Regions from separate parts of the Priestia sp. 179-F W1.4 NHS genome, predicted to be linked through region 1. Evidence: predicted binding sites of a transcription regulator. Region 1 holds the regulator's gene; the other holds the start of a gene.
What was found. Region 1 encodes NrdR, which represses ribonucleotide reductase genes. Its sites were predicted from a motif close to AACACNATATATNGTGTT; they were not measured.

Region 1 (7,518 bases):
CACACAGGGGCAAATAGGCATGTTTCAGCAGCAGCTTTACGTGTACGGAAGAAAAGGCGAATCCTGTAAAATTTGCGGTACCCCAATTGAAAAATTTGTTGTAGGCGGTAGAGGAACACATATCTGCCCAAATTGTCAGCCGGCTAAAAAATAACAATGGATGGGCTCCTTTCATATACTACGTATAGACAGAAGGGAAAGGAGTCCTCTCATCATGATAACATTTTCTTTACTTATTCTTGCTTTTGCCGTAAGTCTTGACAGCTTTAGCGTTGGCCTGACATACGGACTTCGAAAGGTGAAAATCCCGCTGAAATCCATTTTTATTATTTCATGTTGCTCAGCATTTTCTTTAATGTTTTCTATGTTTTTAGGAAAGGTACTTACGCATCTATTTTCAGTGGATGTACTAAATAAAGTAGGCGGAGGTATTCTTGTTCTACTTGGAATGTGGATTTTATACCAGTTTTTTTGTCCGGCAGATTCATCTCGAGTGAAAGAAGAAAAAACATTAGTGAAAATTGAAATTAAGTCAATTGGCTTAGTCATTAACGTATTGAAAAAACCAACGGCAGCAGATTTAGATAATTCAGGTTCCATCACTGGGATTGAAGCATTTATACTTGGAATTGCATTATCTCTTGATGCATTTGGAGCAGGGTTTGGAGCAGCTTTATTAGGTTATTCGCCGTATGCTTTAGCAATTGCTGTAGCTCTTATGAGTTCACTTTTTTTAAGTGCTGGCATACAGTTTGGCAAAGTTTTTTCACGTTTATCATGGATGAAAATGTTTTCCTTTTTACCGGGAGTTCTGCTTATTATTTTAGGTATTTTTAGATTTTAAATAAAGCGATAAAGGAGAGGCCAATGTCAATTGTAATTGGATTAACGGGCGGAATTGCTAGTGGAAAAAGTACGGTAACCGGAATGCTGAGAGATATTAATATTCCAGTAATCGATGCTGACCACATTGCAAAAGAAGTCGTCGAACCAGGAAAAGAAGCATATAACCAAATTGTAGAGACGTTCGGCCGTGCCATTCTTCACGAAAATGCGGAGATCAATCGAGCGGCTTTAGGGGGAATTGTGTTTTCTCAAGAGGAAGAACGTAGAAAGTTGAATGCAATTGTACACCCTGCGGTAAGAAAAGAAATGCTTTCTCAAAAGGAAAGGTATATCGAGGAAGGATATGATGCTGTGGTATTAGATATTCCGCTGCTGTTTGAAAGTGATTTGACGCATTTAGTCGATAAAGTAGTGGTTGTATATGTCGATGAGCCTGTGCAGCTAGAAAGGTTAAAATCTCGTAATGATCTCTCGACGAAAGATGCCTATGCACGTATCCACGCACAGCTGCCTTTGATTCAAAAAGTAGCCTTAGCCGATGCGGTGATCAATAACAACGGACCTGTAGAGGAAACAAAACAACAGCTTTTAAGTATATTAGCCCTATGGCTAGATTAAAGAGGCTGAGATAAACGTATGTTAGCTGAAGGGAAATCCGAACGAGCTTGATTCTTGAGGTAGAATCAAGCTCGTTCGGATTTTTTTATTGAGAATATTTACGAGCTTCTAAAAAAGAATGTGTTAAATATCTGTTCTCGCTATATACATATAGTAAAACTTAATTAAAATAATTTATTAAAAAAAATTAATATTATTCACTTTTTAAATATTTATGTTATACTATTCAATATAAAAAGTTAAATAGTATAACACATATAGAGAGGGGTATAGCCATGAAAGCACGTATTGCCATTAATGGTTTTGGGAGAATAGGAAGAATGGTTTTTCGCACAGCGATTATAGAGGAGAATTTAGATATTATTGCTATAAATGCATCTTATCCAGCAGAAACATTAGCACATTTAATCAAATATGACTCTATACACGGACCATTTAATGGAGATGTTAAATGTGATGATGATGCGCTAATTGTTAACGGTAAAAGAATCCAGCTATTAAATTCACGCGATCCGCTGAATTTGCCTTGGAAAGAGCTTGGGATTGATTTAGTTGTTGAAGCAACAGGGAAATTTAATTCAAGAGAAAAAGCGCAGTTACATATTGAAGCAGGTGCTAAAAAAGTTGTCTTAACGGCACCGGGTAAACAAGAAGATATTACTATTGTGATGGGCGTAAACGAACGAGAGTTTGATGTGAATCAGCATAACATTATCTCTAATGCCTCTTGTACGACAAATTGTCTAGCTCCAGTTGTCAAGGTGTTAGACGAAGCGTTCACAATTGAAAACGGTTTAATGACGACCGTTCACGCATATACAAATGATCAAAAGAATATTGATAACCCGCATAAAGACTTGCGAAGAGCCCGTGCGTGTGCTCAATCAATTATTCCTACAACAACTGGAGCAGCCAAGGCGCTTTCATTAGTTCTTCCTCATTTAAAAGGAAAGCTTCATGGAATGGCGCTGCGCGTTCCTACGCCGAACGTATCGCTTGTCGATTTAGTTGTGGATGTAAGGAAACCTGTGACGATGGAAGATGTTAATCTAGCGTTCATTAAAGCTGCTGAAGGACCATTAAAGAATATTTTAAATTTAACAATGGAACCACTCGTATCAATTGACTTTAATACAAATCCTCATTCAGCGATTGTAGATGGACTATCGACTATCGTAATGGAAGATCATAAAATTAAAGTGTTAGCTTGGTACGATAACGAGTGGGGCTACTCTCAGCGCGTAGTCGATTTGGTAAGATATATTGCTGCAGAAATGCGTAATGGATCAAAGATAAGAGTAAGCTAAGAAAGCTATAGATTGCTTTTTTAAAAAAACAGGGAGCTATCGCCCTGTTTTTTTTGTTTTTATTCAAAAGAATAGGGAAAAGCAATAAGATAATCATGCAAAGGAGTGTTTCTTTTCCTCAATTTTAATAAAAAAATGAATAGTCGTTTAGCAGCTTTTACACACTGTCTCACGAGAATACAGGGGTAATTTGTATAGGTCTATCTGCGGGAACAATCTTTAATAAAATCAAAACACGTATTGCAAAATAAATGTAAACAAAGTATACTATGTTTCGTGAACTTCTTGTGTACCTTTCGGTGATGTGGCTACTTAAAGGGTTAGGACCTCTTTGGACTAACTTTCCCCCGTGGTAGTTAACATGCTATATGGCGAAAGAACTTCATGTTTAACGATTAAAAATTGTTAAAGGGGGAAATATCATTATGGAAACAATGGGTCGTCATGTCATCTCAGAATTATGGGGATGCGATTTCGATAAGTTAAATGATATTGATTATATTGAAAAAACGTTTGTTGATGCAGCTTTAAAATCTGGTGCGGAAGTTCGCGAAGTAGCGTTCCATAAATTTGCACCTCAAGGTGTAAGTGGCGTTGTTATTATTTCAGAATCACATTTAACGATTCACAGCTTCCCAGAGCATGGTTATGCAAGTATCGATGTTTATACTTGTGGTCATTTAGATCCTACAATCGCAGCAGATTATATTGCAGATGCTCTAAGTGCACAGACACGTGAAACAATTGAATTACCACGTGGAATGGGTCCTGTTCAGGTAAAACAAACTAAAGCGAATGCACTTTAATAGTGTCGATTGATTACGTAAGTTAAGAGGTGTATTACACACCTCTTTTTAGTATATAAATTTTTAATATGCAAAAACAAAGGGGATAACAACATGGGGGTAGTACAAGTAGTTAAATCTTTATTTTCTAATCATGTAGAAACAAGCGATCGTCATTCAGATCCGACTCTAAAAACGCATTATTACAAAACAACGGCTGGGAATGCATTTAAGCAAGTTCATGAAATGTTGAAGCATATGCAAGGGATAGAGATACTTGCTGCGTATGAAGAGCGAGGAGAAATTAGCTTAAACGTTGTAAAAGGAAGAAAAGCTTTTGTTGTGATTACCATTATTAGCGTACGTCCTCTTGAAACCGCTATCGATTTTTCTGCTACAACAGAGTCAAAAGTGGTGCCAGTTGATTTTGGTTTTAGCAAAGAACTTGTACGTACGCTTTATAAGAGCTTTGATCAAAAACTTATTCCTCTTTCTTCGTAAGTTCCTTATCATTTTTGAATTTCAGGAAATAAAATGGGGAAATTCCTTTTCCTTTACTTGTATTCAAGCCTTGTTTTCTATAAGATGGAATAAAGTAAATCCTTTAATATAGCATCGTGTTTGATAAAGGAAATGATGATGACAATCATAATAAATGGCGAATAGCCGGCTAACATAGATGAAAATTAACTTATATGAGAGAAAATAAAAAGAAAAACAAGGTTTATTATTGGAGCTGAGAATATGAAGTGCCCATCCTGTCATTACAATGGAACGAGAGTGCTGGACTCGCGCCCTGTAGAAGAAGGCCGCTCTATTCGTAGAAGACGTGAATGCGAAGAGTGTCACTATCGTTTTACAACTTTTGAGAAAGTAGAAGAACTTCCGTTAATTGTTGTAAAAAAAGATGGAGCGAGAGAAGAGTTCAGCAAAGACAAAATCCTTCGAGGGTTAATTAAGGCGTGTGAAAAACGCCAAGTAAGCTTAAAACAACTGGAAGATACCGTACACGATATTGAAACAGAGCTGCGCAGTCAGGGTACATCAGAGGTGCAGTCAGATGTGGTAGGAGAAATGGTGATGGAGCGATTAGCTGCTATCGATGAAGTCTCTTATGTTCGATTTGCTTCGGTATACCGACAATTTAAAGACATCAATGTATTTATTGATGAATTAAAAGATTTAATTAAGAAGGAACGACTGTAAAAGAGCTATTGAAGTATTCTTTAGGCTCTTTTTTTGTCATTTCTATTACTTTAAAAGTAGGTAGGGAACGACATGAAAGAACAACATTGGAAAGAAATGATACCGGTCGATCGTTATGTTGTTCGTTCGAGCGGCATACTGCAGGAATACGACCGAAAGATTTTAACAATGCTCTATCAGCCGTTGGTGGGTACGACGTGTTTTGGTTTGTATATGACGCTATGGAGCGAGCTGGAACAAGATCGTTTATGGGGAAAAGAGTCTACGCATCATCACCTAATGTCAATGATGCAAATTAATTTGAAAGCTATTTACCATGAGCGGTTAAAATTAGAAGGTATTGGTTTGTTAAAAACATATATTAAGGAAGAAGATGATGTTCGTGTGTTCATTTATGAGCTCATTCCTCCTCTTACGCCCCATCAGTTCTTTAACGATGGCGTGTTAAATGTATATTTATATAACCGACTAGGAAAATCCATCTTTCAAAAAATAAAAAATTATTTTTCGGATTCACTCGTGGATGATCAATCGTTCAAAGATGTGACGCATTCATTTAACGATGTATTTAAATCAGTTAAAGCAACGGAGCTGGCTCCAAGTTTTCAGTCTGAAAGCAAGGATGTATTTTCTCCTGATGCTCAAACGGACTTTATAGATTCTTCAAACCGTGCTTCTATTGAGATGAGCCCGGATTCCTTTGATTTTGATTTATTTTTAGCAGGCCTAACAGATTCAATGATTTCGAAAAGGTCCATTACATCTAAAGTAAAACAAGCGATTGAAAAGTTAGCTTTTTTATATGGCATTGATCCTCTTCAAATGAAAAATGTAGTGCTCGATTCGCTAAATGAGAATGATCAAGTTGATATTGAATTGCTTAGAAAAGCAGCACAGTCCTTTTACCAATTTGAAAATGGAGAAGCACTTCCCAATCTAAGCGAACAAATTCAGCCTCCTATGCTTCGTACCATGCAGGAAAAGCAGCCTCAGACTAAGGAAGAGCAGCTCATTCAACAGCTAGAAGTCACCTCTCCTCGACAGCTATTGATCGAGTTTTCAGGGGGGGCAGAGCCATCAAAAGCAGATTTGCAAATGATTGAAGAAGTGATGTTTAATCAAAAGCTTTCACCAGGGGTAGTAAATGTTCTGATTTACTATGTTATGCTAAGGTCCGATATGAAATTATCTAAGAGCTATGTAGAGAAAATTGCTGGACACTGGGCGCGCAAAAAGGTACAAACTGTTCAAGATGCCATGAATTTAGCTAAAAATGAACAGAAAGAATATCAGAACTGGACCGAGGCAAAGCAAAATAAAAAAACGGCCGGACGAAAAATTGTGCGTAAAGAAATGGTGCCAGAGTGGTTGAGCGATGAAGAAAAAGAAGAGAAAAAGCAGCCTTCAAAAGAAGTGGATGGATTTGAAGAAGAAAAACGAAAGCTACAAGAAGAGCTCAAGCAGTTAGATCAAGAGCTAAAACAAAAGCATAAAGAATAAAAAGCAGGTATGATAGAGATGAGGTGAAAAAGATGAAGCCTATCAATGATTCACTAAATCAGTTAGTGAACAAAAAGGATTTTAAAGCACGTTTAGAAGCATTAAGAAACAGTATTCTGTCTAATCCCGAAGTTAAAACGTTTCTGCAAGAGCATCGCCATGAGTTAGATGAGCAAATGGTCGACCGAGGCTTGATGAAGATGCATGAATTTATCGATCAGAGCAAATGCTGTGACAAATGCCCTTCTCTGCAAAGCTGTGTCAATATGGTGAAGGGGTATCACCCTCAGCTGGTTGTAAAAGGCCGTAATATTGATTTACAGTATGAACGCTGTCCTAGAAAAGTACAAGAAGATGAGCGAAAAGAACAAGAATCTTTTATTCAGTGTATGTACGTGCCCAAAGAAATTTTACAGGCAACGATGTCTGATATTGAAATTGAGCAGGGAAGATTTGAAGCCATTAAATTAGTAAGAGATTTTGTGCGAGAATATGAGCCAAATAAGAAAATGAAAGCTTTATATTTACACGGTTCGTTTGGTGTGGGGAAGACGTATTTTCTTGGAGCAATTGCCAATGCGTTAGCCGAAAAGAAAGTGAAATCTACGATTCTGTATGTCCCGGAGTTTTTGCGTGAGTTAAAAGGTTCGTTTCAAGATCAAAGCTTCAATGAGAAAATAGAGTATGTCAAAAAAGTACCGGTTCTTATGCTTGATGATCTCGGAGCAGAATCTGTAACGAGCTGGATGCGAGACGATGTGCTCGGAACCATTTTACAATTCCGCATGCTCGAAAATTTGCCGACATTTTTCAGCTCGAATTTAAATTTTAAAGAGCTTCAACATCATTTGACTTATACCCAACGAGGCGAGCAGGAAGAGCTCAAAGCCGCTCGTGTCATGGAACGAATTAAGTCTCTAGCCATTCCCGTTGAAATGAATGGAGAGAATAAACGAAATAGATGAGCAGGTCGTTTTACATTTCTTGTAACGACTTGCTCATTTTTTTGCATGTTGCCCCATATACATTAATAAAGCGTGTCCAAAGGGGGGCTATGAGGAATGAAAATATTCTTTAAATATGTAGAAGACGCAGTCATTGTATATGAGTCTTTATGCGCGAAGCGAAGCGCTTTATCATATGGTTCACAGTGCTTGAAGTTGGTGAATAATCAGCTTTTAGTTATTGATGAGACATACAATCGAGAGGCCATTTTACAAGACATGGTGATACCGGTATTAACGCACGTGATTTTA
Region 2 (7,518 bases), 260 kb from region 1:
TCGTTAATCAATCTGATGAAACTGCGCAGCTAGCATTACAAGGTCCTTTAGCAGAAAAAGTTTTACAAACGTTAACGAATGAAAATTTAGCTTCATTAAAGCCATTTACATTTGCTGATGATGTAGAAGTAGCGAATGTAAATGCTCTCGTTTCACGTACTGGATATACCGGAGAAGATGGTTTTGAAATTTATTGTTCTTCAGCTGACGCCTCTCACTTGTGGACGGCTATTTTAGAAGCAGGAAGTGAGGACGGTGTGTTGCCTTGCGGACTAGGAGCTCGCGATACGCTTCGTTTTGAAGCTACTTTGGCTTTATATGGCCAAGAGCTTTCAAAAGATATTACGCCCATTGAAGCTCGAATTGGATTTGCAGTAAAGACGAACAAAGACAGCTTTATTGGAAAAGAAGTGTTAAAAGAACAGCGTGAAAGCGGGGCACCTCGTAAGCTGGTAGGAATTGAAATGATTGATAAAGGTATACCAAGACACGGTTACGAAGTATTTGCAGATGAAGAACAAATTGGATTTGTGACAACAGGTACACAGTCACCGACATTAAAGAAAAACATCGGTTTAGCGCTATTATCAGCAGAGTATACAGAGCTTGGTCAAGAAGTGGAAGTGCAGGTTCGGAAAAAACGCTTAAAAGCAAAAGTGGTTTCAACACCTTTTTATAAACGTTCAAAGTAAGCTTTGGGGAGGAATTTAACATGTTACATCGCTATTTACCAATGACAGAACAAGATCAGCAGCAAATGTTAGCAGCAATTGGTGTTTCATCTGTTGATGATTTATTTTCAGATATTCCGCAGCGCGTTCGTTTTCAAGGAGAATACAATATTAAAAAAGCGGCTTCAGAGCCTCAGCTGTTAAAAGAATTAAATAATATGGCTGCAAAAAATGCTCATTTGAAAGAATATTCTTCTTTTTTAGGAGCGGGAGTTTATGATCATTACATGCCGGTTATTGTTGATCATGTTATTTCTCGTTCGGAATTTTATACGGCCTATACTCCGTATCAGCCAGAAATTTCTCAAGGAGAACTTCAGGCCATCTTTGAATTTCAAACAATGATTTGTGAGTTAACGGGGATGGACGTGGCCAATTCTTCTATGTATGACGGAGGAACTGCTTTAGCAGAAGCCGCTATGCTCAGTGCGGGTCAAACGAAAAAGAAAAAAGTACTTGTCTCTGCGGCCGTTCACCCTGAGTCAAAAGATGTGTTAAAAACGTATGCGAAGGGTCAATACATTGAAGTGGTAGAAATCCCTGCAGCAGACGGCGTAACAGATATGATTGCATTAGAAAAAGAAATGGGAAGTGACGTGGCAGCTGTTATTGTCCAGTATCCAAATTTCTACGGACAAATCGAGCCGTTAAAAGAAATTGAAGAAATTATTCATCAAGAAAAATGTATGTTTGTGGTTTCAAGCAATCCTTTATCATTAGGTTTACTTACGCCTCCTGGAGAATTTGGAGCTGATATTGTCATTGGAGATGCACAGCCATTTGGTATTCCAAGTCAATTTGGAGGCCCGCACTGCGGATACTTTGCAACTACGTCTAAGCTTATGCGAAAAATTCCAGGACGATTAGTAGGGCAAACGGTGGATGAAAACGGTAAGCGAGGGTTTGTTTTAACCCTTCAAGCGCGTGAGCAGCATATACGCCGTGATAAAGCGACGTCTAACATTTGTTCAAATCAAGCGTTAAATGCTTTAGCAGCATCAGTTGCAATGACAGCTTTAGGCAAGCAAGGTGTAAAAGAAATGGCGCTGCAAAACTTATCAAAAACGCATTATGCATATGAAGCGTTAAAGGCAAAAGGGGTAAATGTAGCATTTGAAGGACCGTTTTTTAACGAACTAGTCGTGAAGCTTCCTGTTTCGGTAACAGAAGCAAACAATCATTTATTAGCATCAAAAATAATTGGCGGTTATGATCTTAGCCGTGATAACCAAGCGCTTGAAAATCACATGCTGCTTGCTTTTACAGAACTCCGTACAAAAGAGGAAATTGACCAACTTGTAAATGAATTGGGGGATCTTCATGCTTAATCAAAATCAATCACTTATTTTTGAAAGCAGTAAAGAAGGGCGAATCGGCTATTCATTGCCGGAGTTAGATGTTCCGCAAGTAAATGCTGAAGAGCTGCTTGGAAAAGCGTATGTCCGTACCGAAGCTCCTGAGCTTCCTGAAGTATCAGAACTTGATATTATGCGTCATTACACCGCGCTTTCAAAACGAAATCACGGAGTGGACTCAGGGTTTTATCCGCTTGGTTCATGTACGATGAAATATAATCCAAAAGTGAATGAACAAGCAGCACGCATTGCTGGGTTAGCGCATATTCATCCGCTTCAAGATGAGCAAACGGTTCAAGGTGCTCTCGAACTTTTATATGATTTACAAGAGCATTTAACAGAAATTACGGGAATGGATGAAGTAACACTTCAGCCAGCAGCGGGTGCTCATGGCGAGTGGACTGGGCTTATGATGATTCGTGCCTATCATGAAGCAAATGGTGAGACGCAGCGAACAAAAGTCATTGTTCCAGACTCAGCTCACGGAACGAACCCTGCTTCGGCAACAGTTGCGGGATTTGAAACGGTAACGGTAAAATCAAATGAACATGGTTTAGTGGACTTAGAGGATTTACGCCGCGTAGTGGGAGAAGATACAGCCGCTTTAATGTTAACAAACCCAAATACGCTAGGGTTATTTGAAGAAGATATTTTAGAAATGGCTGAAATTGTTCACGCAGCAGGTGGAAAACTTTATTATGATGGTGCAAATTTAAACGCAGTATTAAGCAAAGCTCGTCCTGGAGATATGGGATTTGACGTTGTTCATTTAAATCTTCATAAAACCTTTACAGGTCCCCATGGAGGCGGCGGTCCTGGTTCTGGTCCGGTAGGGGTAAAAGCAGATTTAATTCCGTATCTGCCTAAACCAGTGCTTGTGAAAAAAGAACAAGGCTATCACTTTGACTATAACCGTCCTCAGTCAATTGGACGCGTAAAGCCGTTTTACGGCAACTTCGGTATCAACGTTCGCGCTTATACGTATATTCGTTCAATGGGTCCAGACGGCTTAAAAGCCGTAACGGAAAACGCTGTGCTAAATGCCAACTATATGATGCGTCGTTTAGCAGAACACTATGAGCTGCCGTTTGACCGTCACTGTAAGCACGAATTTGTTTTATCAGGAAAACGTCAGAAAAAGCTTGGTGTGCGCACATTGGATATCGCGAAACGACTGCTTGATTTTGGCTATCATCCGCCGACTATCTACTTCCCTCTTATCGTAGAAGAGTGCATGATGATCGAACCAACGGAAACGGAGTCGAAAGAAACGCTAGATGCGTTTATCGATGCGATGATTCAAATTGCAAAAGAAGCAGAAGAGACGCCTGAACTCGTACAGGAAGCTCCGCATACAACGGTTGTGAAGCGCCTTGACGAAACGCTAGCAGCGAGAAAACCAGTTCTTCGCTATCAGAAAGAACAGGCTGTTCAAAACGTCTAACAAAAAAACCTCGCCCAAAGGCGAGGTTTTTCTATATACATACCATTATTTTTTCTTTTTTACTTTACCGTTCCACATTTTGAAGCCGCCTTTTAAATCATAGATTTCTTGAACACCGTGGCGACGAAGCATTTGTGCTGCACGTCCTGTGCGCATTCCGCTTTGACAATAGATGTACACAGGCTGATCTGGACGAAATTCTTTAATGCGCATACGGAACTGTGAAAGAGGAATATTTCGTGCGCCTAAAATATGTCCGTTTTCGAATTCATTCGGTTCGCGAATATCAACTAGCTGTGCCTTGCGGTAGCCGCTGCGGAATTCTTCTTCAGTTAACGTTTTCATAATGCGACGTTGGATAAAGAACATAACGACAGAGTATATGATGATTACTCCAAGTAAAATGAGTACTGCTGTAATTGGTGACATGCTGATTCTTCCTTTCTTCGACAAAATCCATACTCTTATTATATAAGTGAATGAAATTAGAAGTAAAGCGATTTTGCCTTGAATCTAGCGGATTTCTTCCCCAAAATGAAAAAACTACCACATTTGAATTCGCAGTTTTATGTTGCTCTTTGCTTTTCCTTAGCTCAATCTTTTGGTAGACTAAAAAACGGATTTATTTTTTATATTACATATAGCTGAGGATGAGGTAGATGAAAGCAAAGTGGAGATTTATTGATTCCAACAACCGTTCGCCTTATTACAATATGGCGTTAGATGAAGCATTATTAGAATGGCATAGTAAAGGAGAAATTCCACCTACGATTCGTTTTTACGGATGGAACCCTCCAACGCTGTCAATCGGTTATTTTCAAAAAGCTGAAAAAGAAATTAACTTTGATAAAGTAAAAGAATTAGGACTAGGCTTTGTGAGACGTCCAACGGGCGGCAGGGGCGTGCTTCATGATGAAGAGCTTACTTACAGCGTCATTGTATCTGAAGAGTATCCTAATATGCCTAAGACAGTTACAGAGGCATATCGCGTGATCTCAGAAGGTTTACTGGAAGGATTTCGTTCGTTAGGGCTCGAGGCTTATTTTGCTATTCCTCGTTCAGAAGAAGAAAAAAATAGCTTAAAAAACCCTCGTTCATCCGTATGTTTTGATGCTCCTTCTTGGTATGAACTTGTTGTAGAGGGCCGCAAAATTGCTGGAAGTGCCCAAACTAGACAAAAAGGAGTTATTCTACAGCACGGCTCTATTCTGTTAGAGATTGATGAAGATAAATTATTCAGCGTGTTTAATTATCCAAATGACCGCGTGAAAGAAAGAATGCAGCGCGCATTTCGTTCTAAAGCGGTAGCCATCAATGCAATTGCGGGCCGCAAAATTTCTATCGAAGAAGCAAAAGAAGCGTTTTATAAAGGATTTGCTTCTGCTCTTGATATCGATTTAGAACCGTATACACTGTCTGAAGAAGAGGAAGCATATGTAGAAGAACTAGCGCGCACAAAGTACGGATCGGATGAATGGAACTTTAAGCGCTAAACGAATGCGGATGGTAAATAGATAAAAGTGCAACTTCTTATAAGTTGCACTTTTTATTGGAATTTTTAGAAACAATGCTTGGCTAATAGAATACATAGGGAAGAAAAGTCAAACACTTTTTTTACGAAAAAAAAAATATTTCACTTGACACCCTTCTATATGTAGATGTTTGGAGGAGTGTAAAATACTATATATTGAATTCGTCCAAGCCGTGTGGTAAGTTATTGATAGTTGATTGAAAAACTCTATTTCCTTTAAAAGGAAATATAGTTAATAAATTTATAGATGTTCGATAGGTAAGGAGTTGTGAGAATGACTGTTTTGTTAAATCAAAAAGTGAATATGAATGTTGAAAAGCTCAATTCAGATATTGAACGCTTTCCGCAAGTACATCCGATTACACCGGATATGAAGTTGACTCATAAAGGTGTTTCAAGATTGGTAATGTTAGACCGCTATGCGTTTAAAGATACGGAAAAATTAACGTTATCAGAAGGAGATTTTGTTGTTCTAACTGTAAAGGAAGACCCAAAATTTCCAGCACGAGGACTTGGCTATGTGGAAAGCATTAATTTTGAGCAAAAAACCGCTGTTGTCAAGGTAGAAGATGAGTTTAGAGGAGCTTTATCACCTGAAGAAGCAGAAAATGGGTTAATTACTCGTTCTTTAGATGTCATTGAAAAACCTCTAGAGGTCTTCTATGAGCAAATTGCAAAACGTAATGCAACAGGCTTAGCTTCTGTGGAAAAAACAGAAGAAAAGCGCAAAGAGTGGTTTGAAAAGTTCTATCAAGAGCTTGTTCAGCTAAACTTTGTACCCGCTGGCCGCGTTCTTTACGGTGCAGGTGCTGACACGGACGTAACGTACTTCAACTGTTACGTAATGCCTTATGTAAAAGATTCACGTGAAGGTATTTCAGAACACCGCAAACAAGTAATGGAAATCATGAGCCGCGGAGGCGGTGTTGGAACGAATGGTTCAACTCTTCGCCCGCGCAACACGCTGGCTCGCGGTGTAAACGGCAAATCATCTGGTTCGGTTTCATGGTTAGATGATATTGCTAAACTGACGCATCTTGTTGAGCAAGGTGGGTCGCGTCGTGGGGCACAAATGATCATGCTTGCCGACTGGCATCCTGACATTGTAGAGTTTATTATTTCTAAAATGCAAAACCCTCGCATTTTACGTTTCTTAATTGAAAACACAAATGACGAAATGATTAAAAAGCACGCTCAAGATAAATTGAAGTTCACGCCGCTAACAGAGTCTGAAGAAGCAATGTACCAAGGAATCATTAACTATAAACAAATTCCTGGTCTTGGTGGATTTAATGAAAAAATCATTAAAGATGCAGAAGAAAAGCTGCAAACAGGCGGAACGTACAGCGTTCATAACTCAGAGTTTTTAACAGGAGCAAACATTTCTGTATGCTTAACAAAAGATTTTATGGATGCTGTTGAAAACGACGGTGAATACGAACTTCGCTTCCCAGACGTAGAAAGCTATTCAAAAGAAGAAATGGCTAACTACAATGAAAACTGGCACGAAGTAGGCGACGTGCGCGAGTGGGTAAAACAAGGAAACAAAGTTCGTACGTACCGAACTATCCGTGCAAAAGAGCTATGGAACTTAATTAATATTTGTGCAACGTACTCAGCTGAACCAGGCATTTTCTTCTTCGACAATGCCAATGACATGACAAATGCTCAAGCATATGGTCAGCACGTTGTTGCAACGAATCCATGTGGTGAACAACCACTTGCACCATTCTCTGTTTGTAACTTAGCTGCTGTTAACTTAGCGCAAATGGCAGATAAAGAAACAAAAACAGTTAACTTTGAAAAGCTACGTCAAACGGTTGAAACGGGCGTTAGAATGCAAGATAACGTTATTGATGCAACTCCTTATTTCTTAGAAGAGAACCAAAAGCAAGCGCTTGGCGAACGCCGCGTTGGTCTTGGTGTAATGGGTCTTCACGATCTTCTTATTTATTGTGAAACAGAATACGGCTCTGACAAAGGCAATGAGTTAGTAGATAAAGTGTTTGAAACAATTGCCACGACGGCTTACCGCGCGTCTGTAGAGCTTGGAAAAGAAAAAGGAAGCTTCCCGTTCTTAGTGGGCGAAACAGATGCTGAAACGGCTTCTTTACGTGAAGCATTCACAAATACAGGCTTCATGAAAAAAATGCCTGAAGATATTCGTGAAAACATTAAAGAGCACGGTATCCGAAACTCTCATTTATTAACAGTAGCGCCAACAGGCAGTACTGGAACGATGGTTGGAGTATCAACGGGTCTTGAACCTTATTTCTCATTCTCATACTTCCGAAGCGGTCGTTTAGGTAAGTTTATTGAAGTGAAAGCTGATATCGTTCAAGAGTATTTAGATCAGCATCCAGAAGCAGATCCAAACAATCTTCCTGAATGGTTCATTTCAGCTATGGAACTTGCACCACAAGCTCACGCGGACGTGCAATGTGTGATTCAGCGCTG

Region 2: ACH0CI_RS02105 (vitamin B12-dependent ribonucleotide reductase) is a predicted target of NrdR. The motif match lies at 5,207-5,224, and genes of this name have one in related genera.

The regions. Positions count from the first base shown of each region.
Region 1 is NZ_JBIQFF010000001.1:143,840-151,357, forward strand. It holds gene mutM (DNA-formamidopyrimidine glycosylase) at 1-154, shown strand, start outside; gene ytaF (sporulation membrane protein YtaF) at 215-844, shown strand; gene coaE (dephospho-CoA kinase) at 868-1,464, shown strand; gene ACH0CI_RS00705 (glyceraldehyde-3-phosphate dehydrogenase) at 1,740-2,771, shown strand; gene speD (adenosylmethionine decarboxylase) at 3,197-3,577, shown strand; gene ACH0CI_RS00715 (hypothetical protein) at 3,671-4,057, shown strand; gene nrdR (transcriptional regulator NrdR) at 4,301-4,762, shown strand; gene ACH0CI_RS00725 (replication initiation and membrane attachment family protein) at 4,835-6,262, shown strand; gene dnaI (primosomal protein DnaI) at 6,295-7,227, shown strand; gene ytxC (sporulation protein YtxC) at 7,324-7,518, shown strand, end outside.
Region 2 is NZ_JBIQFF010000001.1:406,581-414,098, forward strand. It holds gene gcvT (glycine cleavage system aminomethyltransferase GcvT) at 1-692, shown strand, start outside; gene gcvPA (aminomethyl-transferring glycine dehydrogenase subunit GcvPA) at 713-2,059, shown strand; gene gcvPB (aminomethyl-transferring glycine dehydrogenase subunit GcvPB) at 2,052-3,530, shown strand; gene ACH0CI_RS02095 (rhodanese-like domain-containing protein) at 3,576-3,959, opposite strand; gene ACH0CI_RS02100 (lipoate--protein ligase family protein) at 4,190-5,023, shown strand; gene ACH0CI_RS02105 (vitamin B12-dependent ribonucleotide reductase) at 5,336-7,518, shown strand, end outside.